4 regions of the Providencia alcalifaciens genome follow, and region 4 is predicted to be linked to each of the others. Evidence: predicted binding sites of a transcription regulator. Region 4 holds the regulator's gene; each other region holds the start of a gene.

Evidence for each region. The regulator Fur, encoded in region 4, represses iron uptake genes when iron is present. The targets are predictions, from matches to a motif close to ATAATAATGAGAACNACTATCAA.
Region 1: the regulator Fur is predicted to act here: its motif matches at 5,225-5,247, upstream of LDO73_RS08065 (siderophore-interacting protein).
Region 2: the regulator Fur is predicted to act here: its motif matches at 5,360-5,382, upstream of LDO73_RS07620 (TonB-dependent receptor domain-containing protein).
Region 3: the regulator Fur is predicted to act here: its motif matches at 3,244-3,266, upstream of feoA (ferrous iron transporter A).

What each region holds. Positions count from the first base shown of each region.
Region 1 is NZ_OU659204.1:1,742,146-1,749,725, reverse strand. Features, by position in the region: gene LDO73_RS08095 (Lrp/AsnC family transcriptional regulator) at 1-181, opposite strand, end outside; gene LDO73_RS08090 (LysE family translocator) at 332-943, shown strand; gene LDO73_RS08085 (PLP-dependent aminotransferase family protein) at 991-2,409, opposite strand; gene LDO73_RS08080 (cytochrome ubiquinol oxidase subunit I) at 2,654-3,991, shown strand; gene cydB (cytochrome d ubiquinol oxidase subunit II) at 3,981-4,991, shown strand; gene LDO73_RS08070 (DUF2474 domain-containing protein) at 4,948-5,127, shown strand; gene LDO73_RS08065 (siderophore-interacting protein) at 5,282-6,121, shown strand; gene phoH (phosphate starvation-inducible protein PhoH) at 6,194-6,976, opposite strand; gene LDO73_RS08055 (endonuclease) at 7,464-7,580, opposite strand, start outside.
Region 2 is NZ_OU659204.1:1,662,545-1,670,124, reverse strand. Features, by position in the region: gene ppsA (phosphoenolpyruvate synthase) at 493-2,871, opposite strand; gene ppsR (posphoenolpyruvate synthetase regulatory kinase/phosphorylase PpsR) at 3,152-3,994, shown strand; gene LDO73_RS07625 (3-deoxy-7-phosphoheptulonate synthase) at 4,131-5,180, shown strand; gene LDO73_RS07620 (TonB-dependent receptor domain-containing protein) at 5,457-7,580, shown strand, end outside.
Region 3 is NZ_OU659204.1:259,354-266,933, forward strand. Features, by position in the region: gene bioH (pimeloyl-ACP methyl ester esterase BioH) at 1-278, shown strand, start outside; gene LDO73_RS01130 (FeoC-like transcriptional regulator) at 318-551, opposite strand; gene feoB (Fe(2+) transporter permease subunit FeoB) at 562-2,880, opposite strand; gene feoA (ferrous iron transporter A) at 2,935-3,165, opposite strand; gene LDO73_RS01145 (Tex family protein) at 3,614-5,956, opposite strand; gene greB (transcription elongation factor GreB) at 6,119-6,604, shown strand; gene ompR (two-component system response regulator OmpR) at 6,719-7,438, shown strand; gene envZ (two-component system sensor histidine kinase EnvZ) at 7,435-7,580, shown strand, end outside.
Region 4 is NZ_OU659204.1:1,292,794-1,300,373, forward strand. Features, by position in the region: gene ansB (L-asparaginase 2) at 1-344, shown strand, start outside; gene LDO73_RS05745 (bactofilin family protein) at 523-1,044, opposite strand; gene fur (ferric iron uptake transcriptional regulator) at 1,478-1,924, opposite strand; gene fldA (flavodoxin FldA) at 2,154-2,681, opposite strand; gene ybfE (LexA regulated protein) at 2,835-3,128, opposite strand; partial or broken gene LDO73_RS05765 (type I secretion system permease/ATPase) at 3,302-5,391, opposite strand; gene LDO73_RS05770 (HlyD family type I secretion periplasmic adaptor subunit) at 5,395-6,723, opposite strand; gene LDO73_RS05775 (peptidase domain-containing ABC transporter) at 6,741-7,580, opposite strand, start outside.

The DNA.
Region 1 (7,580 bases), 450 kb from region 4:
GCCTTAAACAAGGTGACGGGGATAAGCCGACTTCTTTTGCCAGTTCAACATTTTGGATTTTTCCATCACGTTGCAGCACCTGCAAAATATGTTTATCAATCGCATCTAATTTGATAGCGGATGAACTGCTGTGTTCCAGCTCATGCTTTTCTGCATAATGCGAGCCAGTTGTCTTTGGCATGCGAACCTCTTTTGCTTTTATTTTTTGATATTAAATGTCAAATAAACACTCATGACAAGCAACAAAACAACCAAATTTCAATGGGAAATAGCTATAATAACCAAACTTTTTTCTCTTCATAAGAAAATAATAATAAATAGAGGTGTTTGGGTGGATCTACAAACGTTATTGCTGTTTAGTGCAACTGTCATTCCTTTGATTTGCACACCAGGTCCCGATATTTTATTTATCTCATCACAAGGGTTATCAGGCGGTATCTCTGCTGCATGGAAGGCCAATTTGGGTATTATCCTCGGCTATGTCACCCATGCCATTTTAGCGGCACTTGGACTCGCGGCTATTGTTGCAACTTCACCGATTATCTTCCAAACCATCAAATGGGTGGGAGTCGCCTATGTTGCTTACTTAGCTGTCCGTATGCTGTTATCTGCCATGAAATCGAGAAAGTTTCAGATTAACACCGTGTCCACGCAAGCTGTAATTGGCAAAGCGTTTCTTACTAGCTTCCTTAACCCTAAGGGGTTACTAGTTTATTTCGCAATTTTGCCTAATTTTATCCATGTTTCTGAAAGTGTTGCAATACAATCTTTAATCTTATCAGCGACTTTTATCACATCATGCATCATTATTTACGGCACCATCGGCATGATATTCGCATCAATGCATAATCGGCAACAATATAGCGATAAAAAACGGCGCATTACAGAAGGTGTTGCCGGTGGAATGTTAACCTTTGCAGCCATCGGACTTGCAAGTAGCTGATCAACTCTCAAGGGTGAACGCAACCTTCGCCCTCACCCTATTTTTCCTTATTTAAGCCCCGTTAATCGATAGCATAAACGCCCTAAAACTTGCATCGCCTGTTCAAGCCGGTCATTCCATGCAAATGACGCATTTAAGCGAAATGCATGATTGAATTGATCGCTGGTAGAGAACATGCTCCCCGGCGCTATGCTAATGCCTTCCTTCAACGCCAATTGATACAGTTGGATGGCGTTAAATGGCGGTTCAAATTCCAACCATAAAAAATAACCCCCTTTTGGGGTGTTCACTTTAACGGTGGACGGCATATATTTAGCGATGGCACTCAGCATGATATGTTGCCGCTGTTCCATAGTTTGGCGCAGTTTGCGCAGATGGCTATCATATCCCCCTTGAGATAAGTATTCCGCAATCGCCAATTGGGTTGGCACGCTAGCAGAAACGGTGCTCATCATTTGCAAATGCTGGATTTTGCTCGCATGATGACCCGCAGCCACCCATCCGACACGGTACCCTGGCGCTAAACATTTCGAAAATGATGAACAGTGGAAAAAGTTCCCTTGTGAATCGAGTGATTTTGCAGGGATAGGTTGCTGATTACCAAAGTAAAGCTCGCCATACACATCATCTTCGATCAACACAATTTTGTGTTTATTCAAAATATTCACCAGCCGTTTTTTATTGGCTGGGGGCATCGTGCCGCCTAACGGGTTTTGATAGTGCGTCATCAACCAGCAAGCTTTGATCGGGTATTTATCCGCAATGTCCTCTAACGCATCGAGATCAATTCCAAATAATGGGTCAGTTTTGATGGCTATCGCTTTAAGTTTTAAGCGCTCTATCGCCTGCAAGGAACCATAAAATGCTGGAGATTCAATCACCACCCAATCACCGGGTTGAGTAACCGCTTGTAAACTCAGTACCAAGGATTCCATCGCCCCTGCCGTGATCACGATTTCATCAGGTGCGACGTGGATCCCTTGAGTTGCATAGCGCTGGGCAATATTGCGGCGCAGCTGTTCATTCCCCGGTGGTAAGTTAGTAGTGGTATTGGTTTTCGATAAACGACGCGCTACCGAGGCAAGAGACTTGGCTAATTTAGGGTCATCCAGTAAGCCAGGCTCTGGGAAAGCTGAACCGAATGGGATAATATCTGGGTCTTTACACGCTTGCAGTACACCGAAAATAGAGGCGTTGATCTCCACATTTTCATTTAAATGTAGTCCTTTTCCCCCTTTTGCGGCGGCAAATGTATTATTGCGATTTGCAACATAATAGCCAGATTGCGGACGCGCAGCGACCCACCCCTGACTTTCCAGTAACTGATAAGCTTGTACCACCGTCATTAAGCTTAAACCTGATTGCTTAACACTCTCTCTAAGTGAAGGTAACCTGTCACCCACTTGCCAAATATTATCTTCAATCTGTTGACGAATTTGTGCTGCTAGCTGTTCATATCTCGTCATTCCCGCCTCACTGTTATAGGTGATTTGCCAAAAATTGTTACTATTATAGTTTATCGTCTCATGTTCTACTTATCCACACATTCACCTGACTTTTTTTAACTATAACCACAAAACATTTTTAGTTGGATTTATGAGTGTTAACAATCCAGCGAAATCAATTACTTATTGCTAAGGAACAGCCCATAATTGCTTCGCAATGGCTGGAAATGTGGCGTGTCAAAATCAATTCCATTCAGGGGTCAATATGTTTGGACTAACTGCGCTGGAGCTTGCCCGTATTCAATTCGCGTTTACGGTATCGTTCCATATTATCTTTCCTGCTATCACCATCGGGCTTGCCAGTTTTTTGGCCGTTCTCGAAGGTTTATGGCTAAAAACCCGCGATACTGACTATATAAAACTGTTCCATTTTTGGTCAAAAGTATTTGCTGTCAATTTCGGTATGGGTGTCGTTTCTGGATTGGTGATGGCATACCAATTTGGGACTAACTGGAGTTTCTTCTCGGATTTTGCTGGTAGCATCACCGGCCCACTCTTAACCTATGAAGTGCTCACCGCTTTCTTCTTAGAAGCAGGGTTCCTCGGTGTCATGCTATTTGGTATGAACCGTGTGGGCGAAAAACTTCACTACTTTGCGACGTGTATGGTTGCACTCGGCACCATCATTTCAACCTTCTGGATCCTTGCATCCAATAGTTTTATGCAAACACCTCAAGGTTTTGAAATTATCGATGGGCGAATTGTCCCTGTCGATTGGTTAGCGGTGATCTTTAACCCATCATTCCCATACCGCTTACTCCACATGACCACTGCGGCATTCTTAGCAGCAGCCTTTTTTATTGGTGCATCCGGTGCATGGCATTTACTCAAAGGCAATAAATCCTCCGCCATGAAGAAAATGTTCTCCATGTCTTTGTGGTTGATCCTGATTTTAGCACCAGTTCAAGCTTTCATTGGCGATGCTCACGGGTTAAACACCCTAAAATATCAGCCGGTTAAAGTCGCGGCAATGGAAGGTCACTGGGAAAATAAACCCGGCGAAGCCACCCCGCTGATCCTCTTCGGTATCCCGAATATGAAAAAAGAAAAAACCGAATATGCCATTGAAATTCCTTACATGGCGAGCCTGATTTTGACGCACAGCACCACCAAACAGGTTCCAGCCCTTAAAGAGTTTCCACCAGAAGATAGACCCAATGTGTTTATGGTGTTCTGGTCATTCCGTGTGATGGTGGGCCTAGGCATGTTGATGATTGCTGCTGGTGTTTGGGGGTTATGGCTTCGTTCACGTAAAAGGCTGTATGAATCCAAATTATTCCTGCGTTTTATGTTCGTCATGGCACCATCAGGCTTAGTCGCCATCTTAGCTGGTTGGTTTACCACAGAAATCGGGCGTCAGCCTTGGGTTGTCTACGGTTTACAGCGTACCGCAGATGCCGTGAGCGCCCATGGTGAAATGCACATGAGCGTGAGCTTACTAGCCTTCTTTGTGGTGTACGGCGGCGTATTTGGGATCGGCTACATGTACATGATGAAATTAATTCGTAAAGGTATCTCCGAGGAGGCAACTCATGGGCATTGATTTACCACTAATTTGGTTTGTCATCATCGTTTTCAGTATGTTGATGTATATCGTGATGGACGGTTTTGACTTAGGTATTGGTATTTTGTACCCAACCCTAAAAGAGAGCCAAGACCGAGATTTGATGATGAACAGTGTGGCACCTGTTTGGGATGGTAACGAAACGTGGCTAGTGCTAGGTGGTGCCGCGCTATTTGGGGCATTTCCGCTAGCCTATGCCATTGTTTTAGATGCGCTATCTATCCCACTGACCTTTATGTTGCTAGCACTGATTTTTCGTGGGGTCGCCTTTGAGTTTCGCTTCCGCGCCGATGAATCTCATCGCCGCCGCTGGGATCACGCCTTTATTTGGGGCTCAATCCTTACCACATTCTCTCAGGGGATTGTGATTGGTGCGTTTATTCAAGGCTTCCACGTTGAAAACCGCATGTATATGGGCGGCTATTTTGACTGGTTTGCACCTTTCCCTTTGTTCTGTGGATTCGGTTTAGTCATCGCTTACGCCTTACTAGCATGTGGCTGGTTAATCATGAAAACGGAGGGACACCTGCGCAAAACCATGTATCGCGTGTTAACCCCATTAACACTGGCCATGTTAGCGGTGATAGGCGTGATAAGCGTGTGGACACCAATGTTAAATGACGCGGTTTATGTGCGCTGGTTTAGCTTACCGAACCTGTTTTTCTTCCTACCTGTTCCTTTATTAGTACTCGGCTGTGTGTGGATCATTTTTAAAAGTGCCAAACGTCAACGTTACGATAGCGTGCCATTTCTCGCTGCACTAATGCTGATTTTCTTAGGATTTACAGGATTAGGTATCAGCGTTTGGCCTAGTTTAATTCCGCCAGCAATTACCTTCCGCGATGCGGCAGGCCCTTCAGAAAGTTTAGGCTTTATGTTGGTTGGCGCTCTGTTCATCATCCCTGTTATTTTGGTTTATACCTATTGGAGTTACTATGTCTTCAGAGGGAAAATTACCCCAGATCAAGGCTATCACTGATACAACTATCCGCTCACCTTGGTGGAAGAAACTCGGTTGGATGGCAGCAATTTGGTTAGGAAGCGTATTGGCACTATTCGCATTCTCTTCCTTATTTAGATTGTTGATGACCGCCGCCGGCATGAAAGTGAAGTAAGCCCTTTGCCGCAGCGTTAACATGCTGCGGCATATTTATAATTAGACGCTCAATAATCCTGCATCTTTTGAATAGTTTTCCCATAAACATTCATGATATGATAATGATAATAATTAACATATAATAATATTATCATTAAGAAAGGAGACGGTTAGTGGCTAGTGAACAGACTGTTGAAAAAAATATCTACCGCCCAGCGCCCCCACAGCTTATTCAAGTTAAATCCATTGTCGATATCAGCCCTTCTATTCGCAGCATCACATTTACGGGTGAAAAATTAGCCAATTACCCAACGGAGTGTGAAGGTGGTCATCTCAAAATTTTTATTGCCCCTGACCATCAAAGCCAACCCGCGCTTCCTTTCCTCACTGAAAAAGGACGTAGCTGGCCAGAAGATAAGCCGCGCCCTTTTGTGCGCACTTACACCGTTCGCGCTATTCGCCCTGAACTCAATGAAATCGATATTGAATTTGCCATGCACGAAGGGGTAACAGGCCCTGCTTATCTGTTTGCTCGTGATGCAAAACCAGGTTATTGGCTGGGGATCACAAACCCAGGTGGGCCTGATCCACTACTGCCTATCCGCGCACATTACTTTATGGCAGGTGATTCAAGTTCTTTACCTGCGATTGCGGCGTTACTGGAAAAAATGCCTGCTACAGCAGTGGGACGCGTCGTTTTACGCCTTGACCACCAAGTGGATATTCGCGATTTAGCCAAGCCAGCGGGCATCGAGATTGATTGGACTTGTGGAGATATTAGCCAAACCACCAATCTGATTAATACATTCAAATCGTGGGATATTCCAGAGTCCGACGTGGGCTTTTGGATTGCAGGTGAAGATCAAATCATCCGTGAATTACGCCGTTTTATTCGACGTGAAAAAGGTTTTGGTCGCGATGATATCTACGCAATTCCTTACTGGCGATATGGATATGATGAGGAAGGTTATCATCATGAACGTCATGCCGTCATGGACAACCCCGACGACTAACTAAAAAACTGCCCCTAAACTGGGGCAGTTTCATGCATTAATTAGCCTGTGTAGTGAGTTAAACTCATTATATTAGTCATTGTAAGCCAGCAGTGCCTTGTGACACAGCTGGGATCTCACACAATCATCAATTGTGAAATTAACCATTGAGACCATTTCATCGCTACTAAAACGCTGTAATGCATCCCCCAAACCTGACTGAACGCCGCTTGATAAATCACATTGGGTCACGTCACCGTTCACAATTACCGTTACATTTTCACCCAAACGGGTTAAAAACATCTTCATTTGAGTGACCGTGACGTTCTGTGCTTCATCGAGGATCACAATGGCATTTTCGAATGTACGACCACGCATATAAGCAAACGGCGCTATTTCGACTTTAGCAATCTCAGGGCGTAAACAATACTGCAGGAACGAAGCGCCTAATCGCTTCATTAATACGTCATAAACAGGGCGGAAATAAGGTGCGAACTTTTCAGACATATCTCCCGGTAAGAAACCAAGATCTTCCTCCGCTTGTAACACGGGTCTCGTGACAATGATTTTACTAATTTCCTTGTTAATCAAGGCATCCGCGGCTAATGCAGTACTGATATAGGTTTTACCGCATCCTGCCTCACCGTTAGCGAAAATCAACTGCTTGTGCTTGATGGAATTAATATAGAGCTTCTGGGTTTCATTACGTGGTGTTATCGGAGTTTCATCGCGACGTTCTTTCGCCATGCCTATCGGCTCTATGCCTGTATATTCGGCGAAGGAGGTAACGTTGTTCATATCCCTCCCTGAACGGTCTTTGCGTGATGTACGTTTCATTTCACGACGTGCTTTTGTTGCAGCTTTCTGTCTACTCATAGTATTAACCCTTCCAGGTATCGATGATGTCAATTCAGATGACGAACTATTCAAAACAGAGAGGAGCTCCCTTCAAGCTCTTGTGTTGCCTAGGTTGATAATTCAGGTATAAAAAAACCGGTTAGCAATCTCATCATGTCAGTTCCATGATGGGGTGGTAACCGGTTTCGCATATTGATTAACAAACACCTAGTTCTCATTCGTTTCTCCTATACAGGCGATACTCGTAAACTAAAGAATCTGCGTGACAATATTATGACAATATAAAAAATACTCGAACTCACCACAAAATATTGCATTGACCCGAATATCATCAACCTACAACGTTTCCATAGAATAAATATAGCGCGAGTTTTTTTTGAATGACAACTTTAAATTAACAAAAAATGTGTAAATTCACGCATCCATCAGATAATCTGTGAAAAATTGCATATAGAAAAACTGTAATAACTCGCTAAATTGACTGAATTATTACAGTTCGATTCTATTAACGAGGCTTACAGTTACCCGCTAGTTGATAACCTTTTGCCTGTGCGTCCGCTTCATTAGCAAAGAATTCCGCATTTTTATCCGACAAGGTTTTAAACCCAGAGCAGTGGGATAA
Region 2 (7,580 bases), 370 kb from region 4:
ATTAACTTATTTAAACAGTTTAATATATCTCTGTTAATATCTCGTCGATAACGAATTAATAAGTTATGTTATTTAATTTCTAACGTGACTTACTTAACCAAATTGCTGTGTGTAGTCTTTGCCTGTCAGCCCATGATAGGCTTTTTTTTTATCTCTCCATCCCCCACACCTAGCCCTCACTATTGCCTAGACAATATAATATTCCAATTACTCTCTCTATACGTAATTACGCATAATTAGAGTAGTGGATTTAATGGTTTTAATTATTTAATAAATTTTTATTTAACATTAATAATGAATCTATTTATGAGACTATAGTTTTATTTTGCTGAAAATCTGAATAATATATTATGAATATTTACGTAAATTAAACTTATACTGAGTTTAATTCTATCGCTGTAATAGGTTGTCTCTATATATAAATAAAGGTCGGTAAATAATAATTATTTACCGACCTTCTTATAATGAACAATCTAAAAATGAATAATTAAATTATTGATTTTCAGCGATTGTTAGCCAAGTTTTCACAACAGTGTCTGGATTCAACGATAGGCTATCAATGCCCTCATCCACCAGCCATTGTGCGAAATCTTGGTGGTCTGATGGACCTTGGCCACATATACCAACATATTTGTTCTGACGCTTCGCAGCCTTGATTGCCATTGACAACATTGCCTTAACTGCATCATTACGTTCATCAAACAATTCAGATACAACACCAGAGTCTCTATCAAGACCGAGGGTTAACTGAGTCATGTCGTTAGAACCAATGGAGAAGCCATCAAAATGTTCAAGGAACTGGTCAGCTAGCAGTGCGTTAGATGGGATTTCACACATCATAATCACTTTTAAGCCATTCTCACCACGTTTCAGGTCATGTTTTGCCAGCTCAGCAACCACAGACTCGGCTTGCGCTACTGTGCGAACAAATGGAATCATCACTTCAACGTTAGTCAGACCCATTTTGTTGCGAACGCGTTTAACAGCTTCACACTCCAGTGCAAAACATGCACGGAAGCTATCCGACACATAACGCCCAGCCCCACGGAAGCCCAGCATTGGGTTTTCTTCTTTAGGTTCATAAATATCCCCACCGACTAAGTTGGCATATTCATTGGACTTGAAGTCAGATAAACGCACGATCACGCGTTTTGGCCAGAATGCCGCGGCGAGTGTTGAAATCCCTTCCGTCAGCTTGCTAACGTAGAATTCAACAGGGTCGTCATAGCCGACCATCATATTGCGGATTTCTGCTTGCAATTCTGGAGTTTGAGCATTGAACTCTAACAGTGCTCTTGGATGAACACCAATCATGCGGTTGATGATAAATTCGAGTCTCGCTAAGCCGACACCTTCGTTTGGTAAACAAGCAAAATCAAATGCACGATCTGGGTTACCCACGTTCATCATGATTTTGACGTTCAAGTCAGGCATGTTATCCACTTCGGAGCTATGAATTTCAAAATCTAATTTGCCATCATAAACGAAGCCTGTATCCCCTTCAGAACAAGAAATCGTGACTTCTTGGTCTTCTTTCAAGCGCTCAGTTGCATCTCCACAACCAACAACTGCTGGGATCCCAAGTTCACGCGCGATAATCGCCGCATGGCAAGTACGACCGCCACGATTTGTTACGATAGCAGCGGCTTTTTTCATGATAGGTTCCCAATCAGGATCCGTCATGTCCGTCACTAATACGTCACCCGGCTGAATTCTATCCATCTCACTCAAGTTATGGATAACTTTGACCGAACCTGCACCAATACGATGACCGATTGAACGACCTTCAACTAAGACCTGCCCTTGGCCTTTCAGTTGATAGCGTTCCATAACCTGCTGGTTAGAACGAACAGTTTCTGGACGTGCTTGAACAATATACAGACGACCATTATGGCCATCTTTTGCCCACTCAATATCCATTGGACGACCGTAGTGTTTTTCGATCTGTAAAGCTTGGCGAGCCAGCTCTTCCACTTCGTGATCAGCTAAAGAGAAACGATTGCGTAGTGCTTCTGGCACATCTTCAATCTTCACTTGTTTGCCGTGCTCTTTACTGTCGGCATAGACCATCTGCAATTTTTTAGAACCTAGTGTACGACGTACAATCGCAGGCTTATTATTTTGCAGGGTTGGTTTATGAACATAGAACTCATCTGGGTTTACCGCGCCCTGTACGACCATCTCACCAAGACCATAAGCGGAGGTAATAAAGACGACTTGGTCAAAACCAGACTCAGTATCGATAGTAAACATAACACCGGAAGAAGCGAGGTCAGAACGTACCATTCTTTGCACACCCGCAGATAACGCGACGCCACGATGGTCGTAGCCTTGGTGTACACGGTAAGAAATAGCACGGTCATTAAACAGCGATGCAAATACATGTTTAATGGCAACCAATACCGCATCAATCCCTTGAACGTTGAGGAATGTCTCTTGCTGCCCAGCAAATGAGGCATCAGGCATATCTTCAGCGGTTGCTGATGAGCGAACAGCGAATGACGCTTCTGCTTCACCTTCAGACAATTGAAGGAAAGCTTCACGAATATCCTGCTCTAATGCTTGCGTCAATGGAGTATCAATCACCCATTGGCGGATCTGAGCACCGGCTACCGCCAGTTGGTTCACATCATCAATATCCGTTTCATCTAGCAGGTTGTAAATACGCTGGTTTACACCGCTCTGCTCCAGAAAATCATTAAACGCCTGTGCGGTTGTCGCAAAACCGTTTGGTACGGATACACCAAGATCGGACAAGTTGGTGATCATTTCACCGAGGGAAGCGTTTTTGCCTCCAACACGGTCAACATCGTTCATCCCTAATTGGTTATACCAAAGTACATTACACGGAGTGAGGCCATTTGTGGACATTGAAAGCGATCCTTTTATAGCAATTTAGTGACAGACAACAAATCGTAAAAAATCTCGTTGGCGAAAATTCGCCTCGCGACTAGACTAGCACAGACGTTATGGGAAGATGGACTGGTGAATCGTTCCATCAATTAATAAAATTTTTTTGTTCTAAAAATTGTTCAAAATTTGTCTATACTTCCCCCAGAAATGATTTTTAAACGTTTATTCACTTACAATATTTTTCAAAACTCAGAAAAAATACGATAAAAAGAAGCCAGTTATGAGCGAATTAAATTCTATGAGTAAAAATGCCAGCCAAGTCCAACGTACCGTTTTTTTCATCTCTGATGGTACCGCAATCACCGCTGAAACGTTAGGGCACGCCGTCTTATCTCAATTCCCATTATCCTTTATTTCTTACACCTTGCCGTTCGTTACCACACAAGCTCGAGCGCTTGAAATTAAACAAAAAATCGACACAATCTATGCTGAAACAGATCTTCGACCTCTGGTGTTTTATTCAATAATTTCCCCGGAAGTGAAAGAAATCATCACTCAAAGCGCGGGTTTCTGTCAGGATATCGTACAAAGTTTGGTCGCTCCAATACAGCGAGAAGTCGGGTTAGAACCCGAGCCAAAACTTAATCGTACTCACGGGTTATCCATGCAAAATATGAATCAATATGATGCCCGTATTGCAGCAATTGAATATACCCTTGCTCACGATGATGGCATTTCATTACGTAACCTTGAGCAAGCGCAAGTGATCTTAATTGGTGTCTCTCGCTGCGGCAAAACACCAACAAGCTTATATTTAGCAATGCAATTTGGCATACAGGCCGCCAACTACCCATTCACTGCCGATGATATGGATAATTTGCAGCTGCCTGTCGCATTACGCCCCTATACCCATAAGCTTTTTGGTTTAACCATCAGCCCTGAACGCCTTGCAGCAATTCGTGAAGAGCGACGTGAAAATAGCCGTTACGCCTCACTTCGCCAGTGTCGTATTGAAATTGCTGAAGTAGAAGCCCTATTTAGACAGAATAAAATCAATTACTTAAATACTACCAACTACTCTGTTGAAGAAATTTCAGCGAAAGTAATTGATACGATGGGATTACAGCGTCGTATTTTTTAACAAAATAAAATATAAAAAATTATTCATTCAACCCAAGTTGGTGGTTTGAATTTGAGCCAGTTTCGTTTATTGTGACCTTAGTCACTAATACGGCTGTACGAAATGGCTCAGCCGAGTAAAAGTTTTGAGAAACAAAATGCATAAAACAGATGAGTTACGAACTCAGCGAGTGGACAGTTTAATTACACCACAAGCGCTCGCTGAGGAATTTCCGATATCCCAAATAATCGCCGACAACGTGACAGCGTCACGTAAGCGAATTGAAAAGATCTTATCCGGTGAAGACCCGCGTTTGCTGGTGATTGTAGGTCCTTGCTCTATTCATGACATTGATGCCGCAATTGAATACGCTAATAAGCTAAATACGTTACGTCAAAAATATCAAGACCGTTTAGAAATTGTCATGCGCACCTATTTTGAAAAACCGCGTACCGTTGTGGGCTGGAAAGGCTTAATTTCTGACCCGCTCCTTGATAATTCATGCCAAGTGAATACTGGTATCCGTTTAGCGCGCAAGCTTTTGATTGAAGTTAATCAATTAGGATTAGCAACCGCTACTGAATTCCTCGACATGGTAACGGGGCAATATATTGCGGACTTAATTAGCTGGGGAGCGATTGGTGCTCGTACCACTGAAAGCCAAATCCATCGTGAAATGGCATCGGCGCTCTCCTGCCCTGTTGGTTTTAAAAACGGTACAGACGGCAATATCAATATCGCTATTGATGCTATTCGTGCCGCCAAAGCGCAACATATGTTTTTATCGCCAGATAAGAACGGGCAGATGACAATCTACCAAACCAGTGGTAACCCTCATGGGCATATCATTATGCGTGGTGGCAAAAAGCCTAACTATGAAGCACAGTACATTTCACAAGCTTGTGAAAAATTAAATGAATTTGGTTTAGCTGAGCATTTAGTGGTGGACTTCAGCCATGGTAACTGCCAGAAAATTCATCGTCGCCAATTAGATGTGGCGCAGGATATTGCTCAACAAATTAAGCAAGGTTCCACAGCAATTAGTGGTGTGATGGCAGAAAGCTTCTTAAAAGAAGGTAATCAAAAAATCTGTGCAGACCAACCTCTTGTTTATGGTCAATCGATTACCGATCCATGTTTAGGTTGGGAAGATACCGAACAGTTGATTGAAATTCTGGCTGACGCTGTTAACTTCCGCTTTAAATAAGTCTCGCTGTCCACAACCAAAATAAGTGCTTTAGATTGTATTCTAATCTAAAGCGCTTATTTCCATTCTCTGAGCCAATAAATCACCATCAACGTATTCACAAATCAATATAATTGCCTGATTATTTTAAATAATTTGACATTATTCACCGAAAAATACTTGATACCGCCATTTTATTAACGATAATGATTCTCGTTTTTAACTATAAGCCACCCATGGATAATTTTTTTATTATCTTGGCTGCCAGAATCATATTACTCAGGAAAGGATTTCCTAATGGCGTTTACATTGAGATCAGCATCAACTTCAGGTGCTTCACACAGCAAAGTATTTTCTTTATCAACATTAACCGTCGCCCTTGCTATGACTGGGTTCAGTACTGCAAGTTTTGCCACCGACGATATCATTCACGTCACCACCACGCCATTGAGCCACGAAAAGTTTGCCGTGGCTGAACAATTTGAGGTGATTGACGCAACCGCACCAGAACAACAAACTGCATCATCCGCCCTCGATTTATTAAAGGGTCAGGCTGGTATTTTTGTGACAGGTGCAGGCAGTACCTATGGGCAGTCGGTGCAGATGCGAGGTTACGACTCCCGTGGTGTCAAAATTATGGTGGATAATGTAGTTCAGGATTTTAACTCTGGCCTATTTGATGCCACACTGATTGACCCCTCACTGATCAGCAAAGCCTATGTACATAAAGGCGCATCCTCTGTACAACACGGCAGCGGCGCGCTTGCCGGTGTTATTTCCCTTAAAACCCTCAGCGCTTCAGAAGTGTTAGCTCCCGGACAAAATATCGGAGGCCGTTTATTCAGTGGTATCAACCGCAATGATCATGGTTATTATGCGGGGGGAACATTACTTGGACGCAGTGATTCTGTTGATGCCCTACTCAGCTATAGTCAACGCAAAAAATATTTAATGGCATCAATTGATTCAGCACCTTTTGATAACCAAGAAAAAATTCATAACTGGATGTTTAAAACCACTTGGATGGCAAACCCTGCTTATCACATTGGTTTGCAGCTTCGAGAATATCGTAATGATGGCTTGAGTCTAAAACAGCCTGCGCAGATTGTAACTAAATTCAAGAATGACCCTACAGAGCGTAATATTCATCAACGCGATATCTTAATTAATCAAGTGTTTAAGCCTGAAAATAGGCTTCAATGGGAAGGCGAGTGGGGTATTTATTATACTGATCTCAGCCTAAGCCAATTAGATTTAGTTAAAGCTGCAAAAAAACCAACGGAGTATGGTGCCGAAAGCCGTAATCAATATACTTATGGTTCTAAGTTTTCAAACCACTTTGCTTTACCAGTATCAAGCTGGGCATACAGCAATATTCAAAGCGGCATTGAACACTATCAACAAGAACAAAAACCTAACCAATATGCCATTAGTTATCCACCCACAGAATTATCAAATACGTCAGGCTGGCTAAATAGTGACCTTACTCTAACTCATGTACCTGTAACGCTTTCAGCGGGAACGCGTTTTACACAGTATCATGTTAATCGTGATGACTTTGCTAAAAGTAAGCACACCAATTGGTCTTCACGTTTTGCCATTAGTGCAACCCCAACACATTGGTTAAGTCTTCATTCCTCTTATGCTGAAGGCTATCGCACGCCACGTATGGCCGAGCTATATAATAACTCCATGCATTTTGAAACACCGATATATGGTAACTCCATTTTTAGACCATCTCCTGATTTGAAACCAGAAACCAATAAAACACTGGAAGCTGGGTTAAAACTGAGTTTCGATGATTTCGTCGTTAATGGCGATACCCTACAGCTTGGCACAACGTACTTTAACACCAAGGCGCAAAATTATATTGCCATGGAGAGTAAGTATAAAAGAGTTATTGGGCGAGACATGTATTATCAATGGTTCCCTAGAGAGGTTTACTATATTAATGTGCCATCAGCAACAATAACGGGGTTTGATAGCTTTATTCATTACCAATCACCATGGTTTGATTTAAGCCTTAATCATAACTTTACGACAGGTAAAGAGGATTTAGAAAATCATACCCTCTCTTCTATTCGACCTGAATCAATGATGATTAAATTCAATGCACCAGTGGCTAATACAGGAGTCAATGTGGGTTGGACTGGAGAGTTTGCCGCAAGAACGAAAATTACGGGAGATAGTACCTATAAACTGCCTGATAGAAAAAACTCTAACGATCTAGATCGCTACCGCCGTGAGATTTTCCAGCAGGCTGGTTATGGCATTCATGATTTCTATATCAACTATAAAGCCGACCAATTTGTCAAAGGGCTAAATACCACCCTAACCCTTAAGAACGCGTTTGATAGAGACTATGTCTCTTCTATGGGTGTACCGCAAGAAGGTCGTAATTTTTATTGGAATGTGAATTAT
Region 3 (7,580 bases), 1.0 Mb from region 4:
TGGCGCTGCCAATGCCATCGGTTGAAGCCTTGAATATGGGGCTGGAATCTTTACGTACTGAAGATTTACGTGAGGAACTCACCCATTTACAGGTTCCTTTCTTACGTATTTATGGTTATTTAGATGGCTTAGTCCCGCGTAAAATTGCAGGTAAATTAGACGAGTTGTATCCCAATTCATTATCCGTTGTGATGCGCAATAGTGCCCATGCGCCGTTTATTTCTCATCCCGATGAGTTTTGTGAAACATTGGTTCAGTTTGCGAAATCATTGAACTAAATCAGTGCATTAGAAGCTAATTCGCTGAAATGGAAACAACTATTTAATCTTATAGACAAAATGTGAGCAATCGTGACTCTCGGGGCATCCCTTACAACTGGTACCCGTAAGGCACGCGCTCACATCGACTTTCTCAATTTTCTCCATGCTGACCAGCTTTTCAGCCATCGCGTTCACCAGTGCAGCAGGGGCGTTTAATTGAGAACTCAGAAGCGCAATGTCAGCTTGCCCATATAATGCAATCAAATCTCGGACTTGCAGCAAGCTGACCATCGTATTTTCCTTAGTGGCAACTGTTGTTTGAACAACCAGAACACTGTTGCGCTGTTTTGGATTTAATATTGAACGTCACACGACTGCGCATACGGCGTAGGAAGGTGATGAGTGCAATATTAAACAGCAGCACAGCACCAATAGTGATCAAGCTGCTTTGTGGATGTTCGCTAAATGTGGCTGTTTGATAGAACAGCGCTGCAAGGCTATAAGCAACGTTTAATCCCCACAGAATAGAGAATGTCATCCAGCTTTTGTTGGTTTCACGGGCGATTGCTCCCATCACTGACACACAAGGCACATACAGCAGCACAAAGATTAAGTAACTATAAGCTGCGATATCTGAACCAAATTTCGCCGCCATGGTACCCATGGAACCTGTTGCCATCTCAGCATCACCCATACTCGCTTCGATTGGGTTAGATAATGCACTGATGGAGAATGTCTGTTTTAAGCTATCCCATGTATCTGTGACTGCCGCGCCTAACTCATCGAGCAGGTCAAAAGAGTCGGCATCGAAAGGTTCGCTGGTGATCGCCTCGGCGGTGTACAGGGTATTTAATGTCCCAACTACCACTTCTTTAGCCATCGCACCCGTGATCAAACCGACAGTCGCTTGCCAGTTATCATTGTGCACGCCGATAGGCTGTAATACTGGGGTGATCACTTTACTGACGGAGGCCAGCGCAGAGTCATTGATGTTGTCCACAGGTTTGCCGGAGAACGAAAAGCTGTTTAGCGCGCCGATAAAAATACTCGCGACAACAATCACTTTACCAGCACGGATCACGAAGCCTTTTAAACGCTGCCAAGTTTGGATGAGCAATGTTTTTGCATGAGGTACATGGTAGACCGGCAGTTCCATCACAAACGGAGAAGCTTCACCACGCATCAAGGTATGTTTCAGTAGCAGGCCTGTTAGGATTGCCACGACAATACCGAGAATGTAGAGAGAGAATACGACGCTTGCGCCATTTTTACCAAAAAACGCTGCTGCGAATACTGCGAAGATAGCTAAGCGAGCACCGCAGGACATAAACGGTGCCATAAGCACTGTGATCAAGCGCTCACGAGGTGCATCTAAGGTGCGTGCGCCCATGATGGAAGGCACGTTACAACCGAAGCCAACAATCAAAGGAACAAAGGATTTACCCGGTAAACCAAGCGCTTGCATGAGTCTATCCATAACGAAAGCCGCTCGAGCCATATAGCCAGAGTCTTCCAAGATAGATAAAAACAGGTACATCATACCGATTTGTGGCACCAGCGGTAGGACAGTATTGATACCGCCACCGACACCTTGAGCAAGGAAAACGGTCAACCAATCAGGGAAGTTTGCAGTTGCGCCAATCCATTGAATACCATGAATAAAGATAGCCTCAGACGCCCCTTCAAAGAACGGTTGTAAAGCACCACCGATATTGATAGCAAGGACGAACATTAGATACATCACGAACAAGAAAATTGGCACGCCAAGCCAGCGGTTCAAGATAAATTTATCCAGCGCTTGAGTGAGTTTATTCGGCTCAGCGGCACTGTTATTAATCGCGGCGTCACAAATTGAGGCAATGGATTGATAGCGAGCATCTGCAATGAGCAACTCAGGTTCTTCTTGCAAGGTCTCTTTGAGTTTAAGGCGAGTTTCAGCAAATACTTGCTCAGAGATATCAGCCCGCTGGCGGCTATAAATATCGCCTTCTAAAATTTGGAGAGCTAACCAACGGCGCTGCTGCTGACTAAATTGCTGAGCAGAAATTTGTTCTGAAAGCATATCCACGGTTTGTAACAGTTGTGGCGGATATTGCACTAGGGCTTGTTGGTTGTTTTGAGGATGGCTATCAATCGCTTGCTTGAGCTGTTCAAGGCCTGTTGCTCGGGTAGAGACCATTGGAATAACAGGGCAGCCGAGCTGCTTTTCGAGCTGTTTAACATCGATATCGATATGTTGGCTTTTGGCAATATCCAACATGTTCAGTGCGACGATGCAGGGAACACCTAGCTCAACAAGCTGCAATGTCAGATATAAATTGCGCTCGAGGTTTGAAGCATCCACCACGTTGATCAACATGTCGGCTTCACCACTTAAAATAAAGTAGCAGGCGATTTGCTCATCGAGGGAGGTTTGCTCTGAGATAGTCGTAAGGGAATAAGTACCTGGTAAATCAACAAGTTCAATCTTGTGTTCAGGTGTGTGGAAGCGCCCAACTTTACGTTCGACGGTCACTCCTGCCCAGTTACCGACGCGCTGACGTGACCCTGTTAACTGGTTAAACAAGGTTGTTTTACCTGCGTTAGGGTTGCCAATAAGGCCGATAGTTAATGGTTTCATAGTGTATGCCAGTCGTGAAAATGAAAATCTTTATTGGAATTAATCCAAAAATAATTAGTTCGCTTGAGCTTCATCTAAGTTAATGAGAGCTAAATCTTTTTTGCGTAATACTAAGCTGACGCGATGAGTTTCAATTTGCACGGGATCACCAAACGGCGCTACGCGCACAACTTTGAACACTGAGCCTGGAAGCAGACCAAGGGAAAGCAGTTTTTGGCGATAGGCCGGGCTTATCTCTGGTGAAAAGCCAAGTATTTTATAACTGCATTGAGGAAGTATGGACATAGTACCTTCCAATCATGGTTTATTCTGTTGATTTAACATGAAAATAACGATGTTAAATTACAGAGAGTGTTATTAAGAATAATATTGATAATTATTATTATAAAAGTGGTTATCTTTAAAAGAAATAGGATGGCAGATAAAATTAAATCTAATTAACAATGAGAATCATAATCATCTACCATGGTTATATTTAGCCTCTTTTTCGGGCAATATTAAATGATGTGGATCAAAAAGGGATTTAGTTGGTGGAGTTTTTTAAAACTAAAATGCAGATGTTAGTATTGTTAATTAATATAATTAAATAAGACAATATGCGGATAATAAATTGAATTAGTTATTTAATTTATTTTTATAAGAAAAATGGAAGATGTTTAAATTAAATACTGAGAGATGATTAAATGCATTTTAATAAATGCCCTTACCGATGAAACGGCAAGGGCATCATGTCTTAGCGCTTTTTACCAAAAGCAGCAGCCAGTGCATCACTCATCGCACTGTTGCTAGATGCCGCAGAGTTAGATGATGAATTACCTCGCGCATTCCCTCGTGAAGCAGGGGCTTTGCGGGTATTTCTATCTTGCGCTGGAGCCGCACTGCGAGGTGCGCTGCTACCTTCACCCGCTTGTTCATCTAAACGCATAGTGAGCGCAATACGCTTACGAGCAATATCCACATCCAGCACTTTGACTTTCACAATGTCGCCAGTTTTGACGACTTTGTGAGGATCTTCAACGTAGCTGTTTGAAAGGGAAGAAATATGCACCAAACCATCTTGATGAACACCGATATCCACAAATGCCCCGAAGTTAGTGACGTTAGTCACTGCACCTTCTAAGATCATGCCGGTCGTTAAGTCATTCATCGTTTCAATACCGTCAGCAAAGGTTGCCGTTTTAAACTCAGGGCGTGGGTCACGACCCGGTTTTTCCAGCTCTTTGATGATGTCTGTGACGGTAGGAACCCCAAACTGTTCGGTGGTAAATTCACGCGGACTCAAACCGTTCAATATCTGTGAATTGCCCATAATTTCTTTGAGTGGCTGGCGCACGGCTTCAAGGATTTTTTCAACAATTGGGTAGGCTTCTGGGTGAACCGTTGAGGCATCCAGTGGGTTATCCCCATTGGTGATACGCAAGAAACCCGCGCACTGTTCAAAGGCTTTTGGTCCTAAGCGAGCGACTTTAAGTAACTGTTTTCTGTCATTGAATTGACCATTCGAATCACGCCAATCGACAACGTTCTGCGCGATCATTTTGCTCAACCCTGCAACACGGGTGAGTAGCGCAACAGAGGCAGTGTTCAAGTCTACGCCGACGGAGTTTACGCAATCTTCAACGACCGCATCTAACTTACGGGCTAGCTGAGTTTGGCTGACATCATGTTGATACTGGCCAACACCGATAGATTTCGGGTCGATTTTCACCAGTTCAGCCAGCGGGTCTTGTAAGCGGCGAGCAATAGAAACTGCACCACGCAAAGAGACGTCTAAGTCAGGAAATTCTAATGCTGCCAGCTCAGAAGCAGAATAAACAGAGGCACCAGCTTCACTGACAATCACTTTCTGTGCTGTGACTGCTGGGAACTGTTTTTGCACTTCAGCAAAGAAGCGCTCCGTTTCTCGTGATGCGGTTCCATTACCAATCGCGACCAGCTCGACGTGGTATTTTTGACATAATGCGGCAACGATAGTGGCAGCTTTGGCTGCCTGACCTGTGTGTGGGTAAATAGTATCTGTTGCCATTACTTTACCCGTCGCATCAACGACCGCTACTTTTACTCCAGTACGTAAACCTGGGTCGAGGCCCATAGTGGTACGCATACCCGCAGGAGCCGCCATCAATAAATCACTGAGATTACGGGCGAATACGTTAATCGCTTCTTCTTCCGCTTTCTCGCGCAGGGCGCTCATGATTTCGGTTTCTAAGTGCAGTAACACTTTGACTCGCCAAGTCCAGCTGATGACGGCTTTACGCCATTGGTCAGCGGGAGCATTGTTTAAACGCACATCTAAATGGCGAGTAATAATTTCTTCGCAATAGCTCTCTTTTGGCGGCTCTTCAAACTGAGGGTCACAGTTGAGGGATAACTGCAAAATACCTTCATTGCGACCACGAAACATGGCCAAAGCGCGGTGCGAAGGAACTTGAGCAACCGGTTCATGGTGATCAAAATAGTCGCTAAATTTTACGCCTTCAGTCTGTTTACCATCAGCAACAACAGAAACAATGTGCGCATTCTTCCAAATATAGTCGCGAACTTTCGCTAATAAGGAAGCATCTTCGGCGAAACGCTCCATTAAAATGTAGCGAGCACCATCTAAAGCAGCTTTGGTATCGGCTACACCTTTATCCGCGTCAACATAGCGTTGTGCAAGTGTATCCGGTGATTGGCTTGGATCGTTCCACAGCGTATCAGCTAAGGGTTCTAAGCCCGCTTCGATTGCAATTTGCCCACGAGTACGGCGCTTTGGTTTGTAGGGGAGGTAAAGGTCTTCGAGTTCGGTTTTATTCAGCGTTGTATTGATGGCAGAAGCGAGTTCTGGAGTAAGCTTACCTTGTTCGTCAATGGATTTTAGAATGGTTTGCTTACGGTCGTTTAACTCTCTCAAATACCCTAAACGGCTCTCTAGCTGACGCAGCTGAGTGTCATCCAATCCCCCCGTAACCTCTTTACGGTAGCGGGCGATAAATGGGACGGTATTGCCTTCATCCAATAATGTAATGGCTGAAAACACCTGTTTCGGTTGGGCTTGTAGTTCGGCCGCAATAATTTGGCTTAGAGTTTCATTCATGTCGTGTTTAAATACCTACTCAAAGAACAGTGAAAATAGACTGCACAGTTATACTTGCTGGTAGACAGAATTGCCAGACAGAATTTTTGCCTAGTGGTAGGCAAGTCGCAGATTATATTTTATAAAATATTATAATTATCCGATTTATATACCTTTAATGAGATGAATAAGAGCCTTTTAATTACCCGTGAAGGATGGGACGCTTTAGACAAAGAACTTAAATATCTTTGGAGAGAAGAGCGCCCACGAGTGACACAGTCCGTCTCTGAAGCCGCAGCCCAGGGGGATCGTTCCGAAAACGCAGAATATATCTACGGTAAAAAACGGCTACGGGAAATAGACCGCCGTATTCGTTTTTTATCCAAAAGGTTGGATCAGCTTAGAATTGTTGAACCCGACCCTCGACAAGAGGGGCGTGTGTTTTTTGGCGCATGGGTTAAGCTTGAAGATGATAATGAAAATATCAGAATTTTCCGGTTAGTGGGGGCGGATGAATTTGATCCTGCTAAGCAGTGGATTTCTATCGATTCACCAGTGGCTCGCGCATTAATTGGCAAGCAGGTTGATGATGAAGTGGTCGTCACAACGCCGGGCGGAAAAGTCACGTACGTTGTGCTAGAAATTAGCTATAAGCCATTAATCAGTTAACGAGTAAAATGATTCATTAAAGTTAGTGTTAATGGTAAATTACTGGCATGAATATTATTTTTGTTACTTTCATCAGCAGAATAATTCTAAAATTCCACACTTTGGGGGCTATAAATGCAGGAAAGTTATAAAGTTCTTGTCGTCGATGATGATATGCGTTTACGTGCTCTGCTTGAACGTTACCTCACCGAGCAGGGTTTTCAGGTAAGAAGTGCAGCGAATGCTGAACAGATGGACAGGATCCTAACGCGGGAATCTATTCATTTAATCGTATTGGACTTAATGCTTCCTGGGGAAGATGGCTTATCCATTTGCCGTCGTTTACGTAGTCAAAACAACCCAATTCCAATCATTATGGTCACCGCGAAAGGCGAAGAAGTTGACCGTATTGTGGGCTTAGAAATTGGTGCGGATGACTATATCCCTAAACCGTTTAACCCTCGTGAACTGTTAGCGCGTATTCGTGCGGTGCTGCGTCGCCAAGCGAATGAGTTACCAGGTGCACCATCGCAAGATGATGCCGTCATCACTTTTGGTAAATTTAAACTTAACCTCGGAACCCGTGAAATGTTCCAAGGCGAAGAAAATATGCCATTAACCAGTGGTGAGTTTGCGGTGTTGAAAGTATTAGTTTCTTATCCACGCGAACCATTATCTCGTGACAAGCTGATGAGTTTGGCTCGAGGTCGTGAATACAGTGCGATGGAACGTTCTATCGACGTTCAAATCTCACGCTTACGCCGTATGATTGAAGAAGATCCTGCGCACCCACGTTACATTCAAACCGTTTGGGGCTTAGGTTACGTATTTGTTCCAGATGGAAGCAAAGCATGAAGCGACTGAGGTTCTCACGACGTAGTACATTTTCTCGCTCGTTATTTTTGTTTGTCGCGCTCCTGTTCGCAAGCCTTGTGACCAGCTACATGGTTGTATTGAATTTTGTTGTGATGCCAAGCTTACAGCAGTTCAATAAAGT
Region 4 (7,580 bases):
AAGTGGGCATTGTGTATAACTATGCGAATGCATCTTCAGCACCAGTAAAAGCACTACGCGAAGAAGGCGTTAAAGGTATTGTAAGTGCTGGTGTTGGTAACGGGAATATGTATAAAACTATTTTTGATGCATTAGCCAATGCAGCGAAAGAGGATGTTGTCGTGGTGCGTTCTAGTCGTGTACCGACAGGCTATACAACGCGAAATGCGGAAGTGAATGATAATGAATATGGGTTTGTGGCATCTGAAAGATTGAACCCACAAAAATCTCGTGTATTACTGCAATTAGCATTAACACAAACGAAGGACCCGAAAAAAATCCAAGAGATGTTTGAGCAATACTAAGGCTTAATGGAAGGCGACAGCAATGTCGCCTTTATGATCTATTTTTATTACGTATAAAATATGCACTTTTAGTGATAAGCGAATTTATATAATCAAAATAACTCGACAATAAATGCCTATAAATAGGGTAATAAAGTTATTATCGAGCAATTCTATATCATCTGTTTAACAAATTTAATTACAAGGCACCGACTTCAGGTGTGTGTGGGTCTGAATTTTCTTGTTTGGTTTTTTCTTTAAATACCGTTACGTTTCCCGTCGATTTCGTAGCAGATTTAACCTCAGCATGGCCAGAAAATATTCCGCCTTTTTTAATGGATAGACTGGAATAGCGGATGGTGCCATAAATCTCACCATTGATATCAATGCTAATAGTTTCGGTGATACATTCACCTTCCACTTTACCGTTTACCCATAGCTCATTACTGGTAATATTGCCGGTAACATTACCATTTTGCATGATTTTGACGGTATTATTTTTGCCGGTAATGTTGCCAATCACAGTACCATAAATATGTACTTGTTCATTGGAGGTAATATTGCCTTCAAACACGACATCTTTGGCAATAATGGTATTGGTTTTTTCTTCGCTAGCCACTGCTGTAGATGTTTGCATTTTTTCCTCAGCAATTTTTTGAGTGATTTCTTCTTTATTGATAGTGGGAGTGGGCTCTGGTTTGTTTTGTTTTTTATTGAACATGCGACTAACCTTTTTGTAATTGAAGTATAGAACCAAACAAATGATTGAAGATATAAAGGCAACGGATGCCACGACGGTATATCTAAAAAACCACGCTATCAAAGTAAGAAACCAGAAGAAAAAACTTATATTCAAAAACAGATATGTTTTTTTCATCCTTTAATCTCTTACGCATAAATTTGATCATAAGTATAAATTAAAATAACGCATAGCAAATTAAAGAATAGAGGATAGTTTTAGTTTTATCTGAAGAAATAAAGCTATGTATTTTTTAAAAATAGTCGCTAATTTTCAGCTAAAGAGTAAAAATGGGGAAATGTTAAGAATATATAAATAAAAATACCCACTAATAAACATTAAGTGGGTATCATCAACACGAAATCACTGATTAATTAAGTTGCCTCATTTTTAGTGAGGCGACTTATGAATGCAATTATTTTGCTTCGTGGATGTTTTCATTTTCACGACAGTCACCTTCAGCACAGTGACCATATAGATATAAACTGTGGTTAGACAGCTTAATGCCGTGGCGTTTAGCGATATCATGCTGACGTTCTTCGATTGATTCGTCTGTAAATTCGATGACTTTGCCACAATCTAAACAGATTAAGTGGTCATGGTGATGCTGTTGAGTCAGTTCAAATACGGATTTTCCACCTTCGAAATTGTGACGAGTCACAATACCAGCATCATCAAATTGGTTTAATACGCGGTAGACAGTGGCTAACCCGATTTCTTCACCAATATCAATCAGCTTTTTGTAGAGATCTTCCGCACTGACGTGATGGCACTCAGGCTCCTGAAGTACTTCCAAAATCTTCAATCTTGGAAGAGTGACTTTGAGTCCTGCATTTTTCAATGCTTTATTATTGTCTGTCATGCGGGCTTGTCCTGTATTTTAAATCATAAATTTAACAATAATGAGACGTTTTTAACAAAAATCCAGTTGTCTTCTAAACTGATTTACAATTATAGGCATGGAAAATAAAAATAGAAACCATGCATTGTCTCATTATTTTGATTCGTTCTTAAAAGCGAGTCCATTAGATGGAAGGAATAACCCATCATATCGAATGGTCCCCGCTTTTAATTGACAATCTATGTCATTATTAGCCAAGGATTTCAGCCAGAGACATCTCTTCAGAGATTTGTTTAACCCAAGCGTCAACACGCTCTTCGGTCAGTTCTGGTTGACGATCTTCATCGATAGCAAGGCCGATAAAGTGATTATCGTCCGCCATACCTTTAGAAACTTCAAAGTGGTAGCCTTCAGTTGGCCAATGACCTACGATCACTGCACCACGAGGCTCAATGATGTCGCGGATAGTTCCCATCGCATCACAGAAATACTCTGCGTAGTCTTCTTGGTCTCCACAACCAAACAGTGCGACAAGTTTACCGTCAAAATCAATTTCTTCTAATGTTGGGAAAAAATCATCCCAATCACACTGAGCTTCACCGTAGTACCACGTAGGGATACCAAGAAGTAGGATGTCAAACGCTTCGATATCTTCTTTGCTGCATTTAGCAATATCGTGAACTTCTGCAACATCTTTGCCTAATCTTTCTTGGATCATTTTGGCAATATTTTCTGTGTTACCTGTGTCACTTCCGAAGAAAATGCCTATAACTGCCATAAAGTGATTAACCTCTTGTTTTTCTAGTAGAGAGTATAAATTACCAATTCTGCTAGAACTAAAAATAGAACGAAAATAGGTAAAATTTTGCGCCTTATTTTGGCGAAAAAAACAGTGTTAGTCTGTCAAATTTGTGTGATTTACCAGATACAGCTAGCGATCAATTACTTCACTAACCTGCTCAAGTTGAGCCATCAAAATTTCTTCAATTAGCTCACTTCGGCTTATGTTTTTCTCTTCAGCTAATTGGTTTAAGACCGCGACAGCGTCTTCATTTAATTTCAGCTCAACTCGACGTAGCCCTTTGACTTTGTCTCGTTTTAGCTGATTTCGCTTATTGATTCGTAATTGTTCATCCCGCGACAACGGGCTAGTTTTTGGTCGCCCAGGCCTGCGTTCTTCTGCGAACAAATCCAGTGTGGTGCGGTCAGTTTGTTCTTTTGCCATATCTACTATTGCTAACGGAAGGGGTGTGCCAGTAATTCAGCGGGCAATGATACCCTAGCTGAACCCCTAGTACCATAGGTGCATACCCCGCTAATTCATCTAATAGATTAAAAAAAAAGCACTTTTAAGAAAAAAGCATCACTCAAAGAGTAAGCGATGCTTTTTTATTCAGGTTAACGGGTCTGTTGCTGCCATAAATTGGCATAAAGACCTTTCAGTTTTAGAAGGTTCTGATGAGTTTCCGCTTCGGCGACTTCACCATTTCGTATTACGTAAATTTTATCGGCGCTCATAATGGTATTGAGGCGATGGGCAATGCTAATCACTGTTCTACCTTGTGTGATTAACGGCATATTTTTCATGATGGCGGATTCTGATTCGTAATCCAGTGCAGAGGTGGCCTCATCGAGAATTAAAATATCAGGTTCAGTAATCAAGGCTCGAGCAAGGGCAATACGCTGGCGTTGACCGCCAGAGAGATTTAATCCTTTTTCAGATAAATGATAATTAAAGTTTTCAGGCAGAGACATAATAAATTCATAGGCTCCCGCCAGTTTTGCAGCATGGATTAATTGTTGTTCGCTCGCTTGTGGGTAACTTAATCGGATATTTTCTGCAATTGTTCCGACAAAGAGTGTGCTTTCTTGAAGGACGACACTCATTCGGCGGCGTAACGCGACAGTATCTGTCACCGCTAAATCCATACCATCGACAATAACTTGCCCATGTTGAGGGATATATAGTCGTTGTAACAATTTAGTGAGGGTACTTTTCCCTGAACCAGATGGCCCTGTGATACCAATAAACTCTCCGGCTTTGATGGATAAAGTTAGGTTACTTAGCACCTCAGGGGTTTCAGGTTGATAACGAAAGCGGATATTTTGAAACTCAATTTCCCCTTGAATGGTGCTTGAGCTGGCAATGCCTTGGCGTTCATTTTCAATGGGTTTATCAAGAATGTCGCCAACGCGACGCAAAGAAATAATGGTATGTTGGAAGTCTTGCCAAATTTGAGCAAATCGTAGAACAGGTTGAGTAACATGGGCGCTTAGCATATTGAAAGCGACAAGTTCCCCTGGCGTGATATTTCCTTCCAAAACTTCATTAACACCAAGCCAAAGTAGAACAGCGGTAGTGACTTTACTGACTAACGTCATTAACTGTGTTGCCACCACACTACGCATGGAAACTTTGAAGCCTTGACTCAATTGTTGGCTGAGTAATTTTTGCCAACGTTGGAAAAAATATTTCTCTGTGGCGGTGGTTTTTACGGTTTCGATACCAGTTATTGATTCAGTTAAAAATGTGAGTCCGTTTTCATCGGCTTGGTAGGATTTTTCCGTCTGCTGGCGAATGATTGGACCTAAAATCATCCATAGAATAAAAAGATCCCCAATGAGCCTACCAGTGTCCAAGTCATTACCTTGCTGTAAGAAAATAATATTGCGATGAATAAGATCACAAAGATAAAATCAATAAACAGCATCAGTGTTGAGCCAGTCAAAAACTGGCGGATATGAGCTAATTCACGGACACGCGCAATGATTTTCCCTGTGGGTCTTAATTTAAAGTAATTAAGCGGCAGCGCCATTAAATGGCGATAAATTTTTCCCGAAAGTTCAGCGCTAATTTGTGTGCTGGTATGACTGAAAATTTTATCACGAATAAAACTGTAAACAGGTTCTGCAATAGCAATGGCTAATATTCCTAAGGCAATAACATGTAAATTAGGCAAGCTGCGCCCGACAAGCACTTTATCAATTAAGTTTTGAAATAGTAGAGGGCTTACGAGTGCAAAAAATTGCACAATTGCGGCAAGAATAAAGACATTTTTGAGTTTAAAACGTTGACGAATAATGGATGGAATAAACCAACTGATGCCAAATGCTCTTTTTTGTTCTTTCTCCAACTGCTCTTTAATTAAAATGACGGAGTAATTGTAATCGGAGGATTCATTCCATGGTTCCTCATCGTCCCCTTTTGGTGAGATCGCAGTTAGTGGTGAATTTTGGGTGATAACATGCCAGCGTTGATTAATTAACACCAAAGCAGGTAATGGGATATCCTGCATCTGTTGCCGAGTGAGAGAGATGAGCTCTGTTTCATAACCAATAATCTGTGCACATTGTCTGATTTCAACATCTGTGGGGGAATCATTCTGCATACCAATGGCATGCATTAATTGCCCTTGAGTGACATTTTTTTGAAAATGATGAGCAATCCATATTAAGGCTTCCAAGCCATTATTATTTTGCTGTTCCATCGATTACTTCTCTCTCATGGCTGTGGCGGTATATTCGTTAATTGGGCTTAATAGATAATCAATTAATCGTCGTTTATCTGTTTTTATTTCAGCAACAATCGATAAGCCTGGCGTCAGTTCAACTTGCTCGCCTTCCACTAATAGCTGTTTGTTGCTTAAACCAATTTGCGCTAAATAGACGAGACCTAGATTGTCATCTTGAGTGCTATCGCGGGAAATAGACAATACTTCACCTTCAATAGTCCCGTAGCGGGTATAAGGGAAGGCGTCAATTTTGACATCCGCTTTTAAACCTTCTTGGATAAAGCCGATATCTTTATTGAGTATTTTGACTTCAGCTAATTGCACATGATTATTAGGTACAATAACCATCAATTGCTGTGCTGGTTGTAATACAGCCCCAAGGGTATAAACTGCAATTTGTTGCACGGTTCCATCTACTGGCGCGCGAATAATTTCAAGCTGATTTCTTTCTTGGTTTTTAATCAATTCCTGTTCAAGAGAAACAAATTTGAATTTAGCTTGCTGATATTTCTCATGCCATTCTTGGTGTTTTTGCGCATTAATCCTATCTTGCTTTTCGAGCAAAGCATGATGTTGGCTATTTAATATAGAGAGTTCGGATTGTTTGGTGGTTTTTTCTTTTCTTGCGAGTAGTAATTCACGCTCCTGTTCTAAAAATTCTTTTTGACTGATTAACTGTTTTTGACTCAGGGTGGTATGTGCATCGAGCCGTTTTTTAATGTTATTCATCAAGATATTGATGTCTTTTAACTCTCGTTCTCTCGCTTGAAAGTTAACGCGATTAATCTGAATTTCATTGGTTATTTCGTTGAGTAAGGTTTCATACTCTTTTTTAATAGTTTGATAGCTGAGTTGTGCTTGAGTTTGCTCCGTAGCTGATAGTTGGCTGTAATAAGCAGAAATTTCAATGGATTGCTGGTTGAGTAGGGCATGGTGAATCATTTCTTCACTGGCGTGAAAGTTTTTTTGGTAGTGTTGGCTAAGGATATCCTGGTCTACGCCTAATACTTTAACACTGAGCAATGGATCCCCTTGCTTTACCTGTTGCCCATCTTCAACGTGAATTTGCTGTAAACGACTTAATTCAAAAGCTTGAATGGTTTGGGTGCGCCCTGAAACGATAAGTTTTCCTTGGGTGGTGGCTTGAACATCTAATTTGCCAAAATAAGACCAAGCAATAGCGATAAAAATACCAATACTAATACTGATGGCTATGGTAAATGCCAAATAAGAAGGCGGCGTTTTTAAAATAGCCAAATGGGCAGGTAGAAAACTGTTATAGCGAGAGAGCGCTGATTTTTTTTTCATGGTTAACATCCGTGTCATTATTTAAGAGACTGCTGAAGCGTCCATAAATGTGTATAAAATTGATTGTTCTCGATTAATTGTTGATGGCTACCTTGCTCAACAATTTGCCCTTGCTGCATCACGATAATTCTCTGGTGGTTACGGATCGTTGAAAGGCGGTGGGCAATCGTAATTACGGTGCGTCCTTTGGCTATTTCTTGCATATTTTCTTGAATGATTGCTTGGGATTCATCATCTAAGGCGCTGGTGGCCTCATCGAAAATAATGATCTTCGGATCAGACAAAAGTGTTCTGGCAATGGCGATGCGTTGGCGTTGTCCTCCTGAAAGAGAGGAGCCGCCTTCGGCTAAAATTGTGTCATAGCCCATCGGCAATTTAAGTATGAAATCGTGGGCTCCCGCCATTTTTGCAGCATTCACAACCTCATCCATCGAGGCATTAGGGTGAGTTTGAGCAATATTGTCGAAAACAGATTGATGAAATAAGAAATTTTCTTGCAAAACAATACCAATCTGCTGCCTTAGAGAAGCAAGGCTAAGTGCTGTAATCGGTGATCCATCAAGATAGATTCCTCCTTGTTCTGGGGTGTATAAACGCAAAATTAACCGAGCTAGAGTGCTTTTTCCTGAACCCGATGTGCCTACAATCCCAATGGTTTCCCCAGCTTTTATTGAAAGATTAAAGTTATTGAGGACGGTCGGCATATTAGGTTGATAACGGAAGCTAATGTTATGTAATTGAATATTGCCACTAAGCCGAGCATCGTTTCCTTTCTTGCTCTGTTCTTGTGGAAGATTAATGATTTGTGACATCTTTTCTACCGCCACTTTGGTTCGAATATAATCTCCCCATAATTT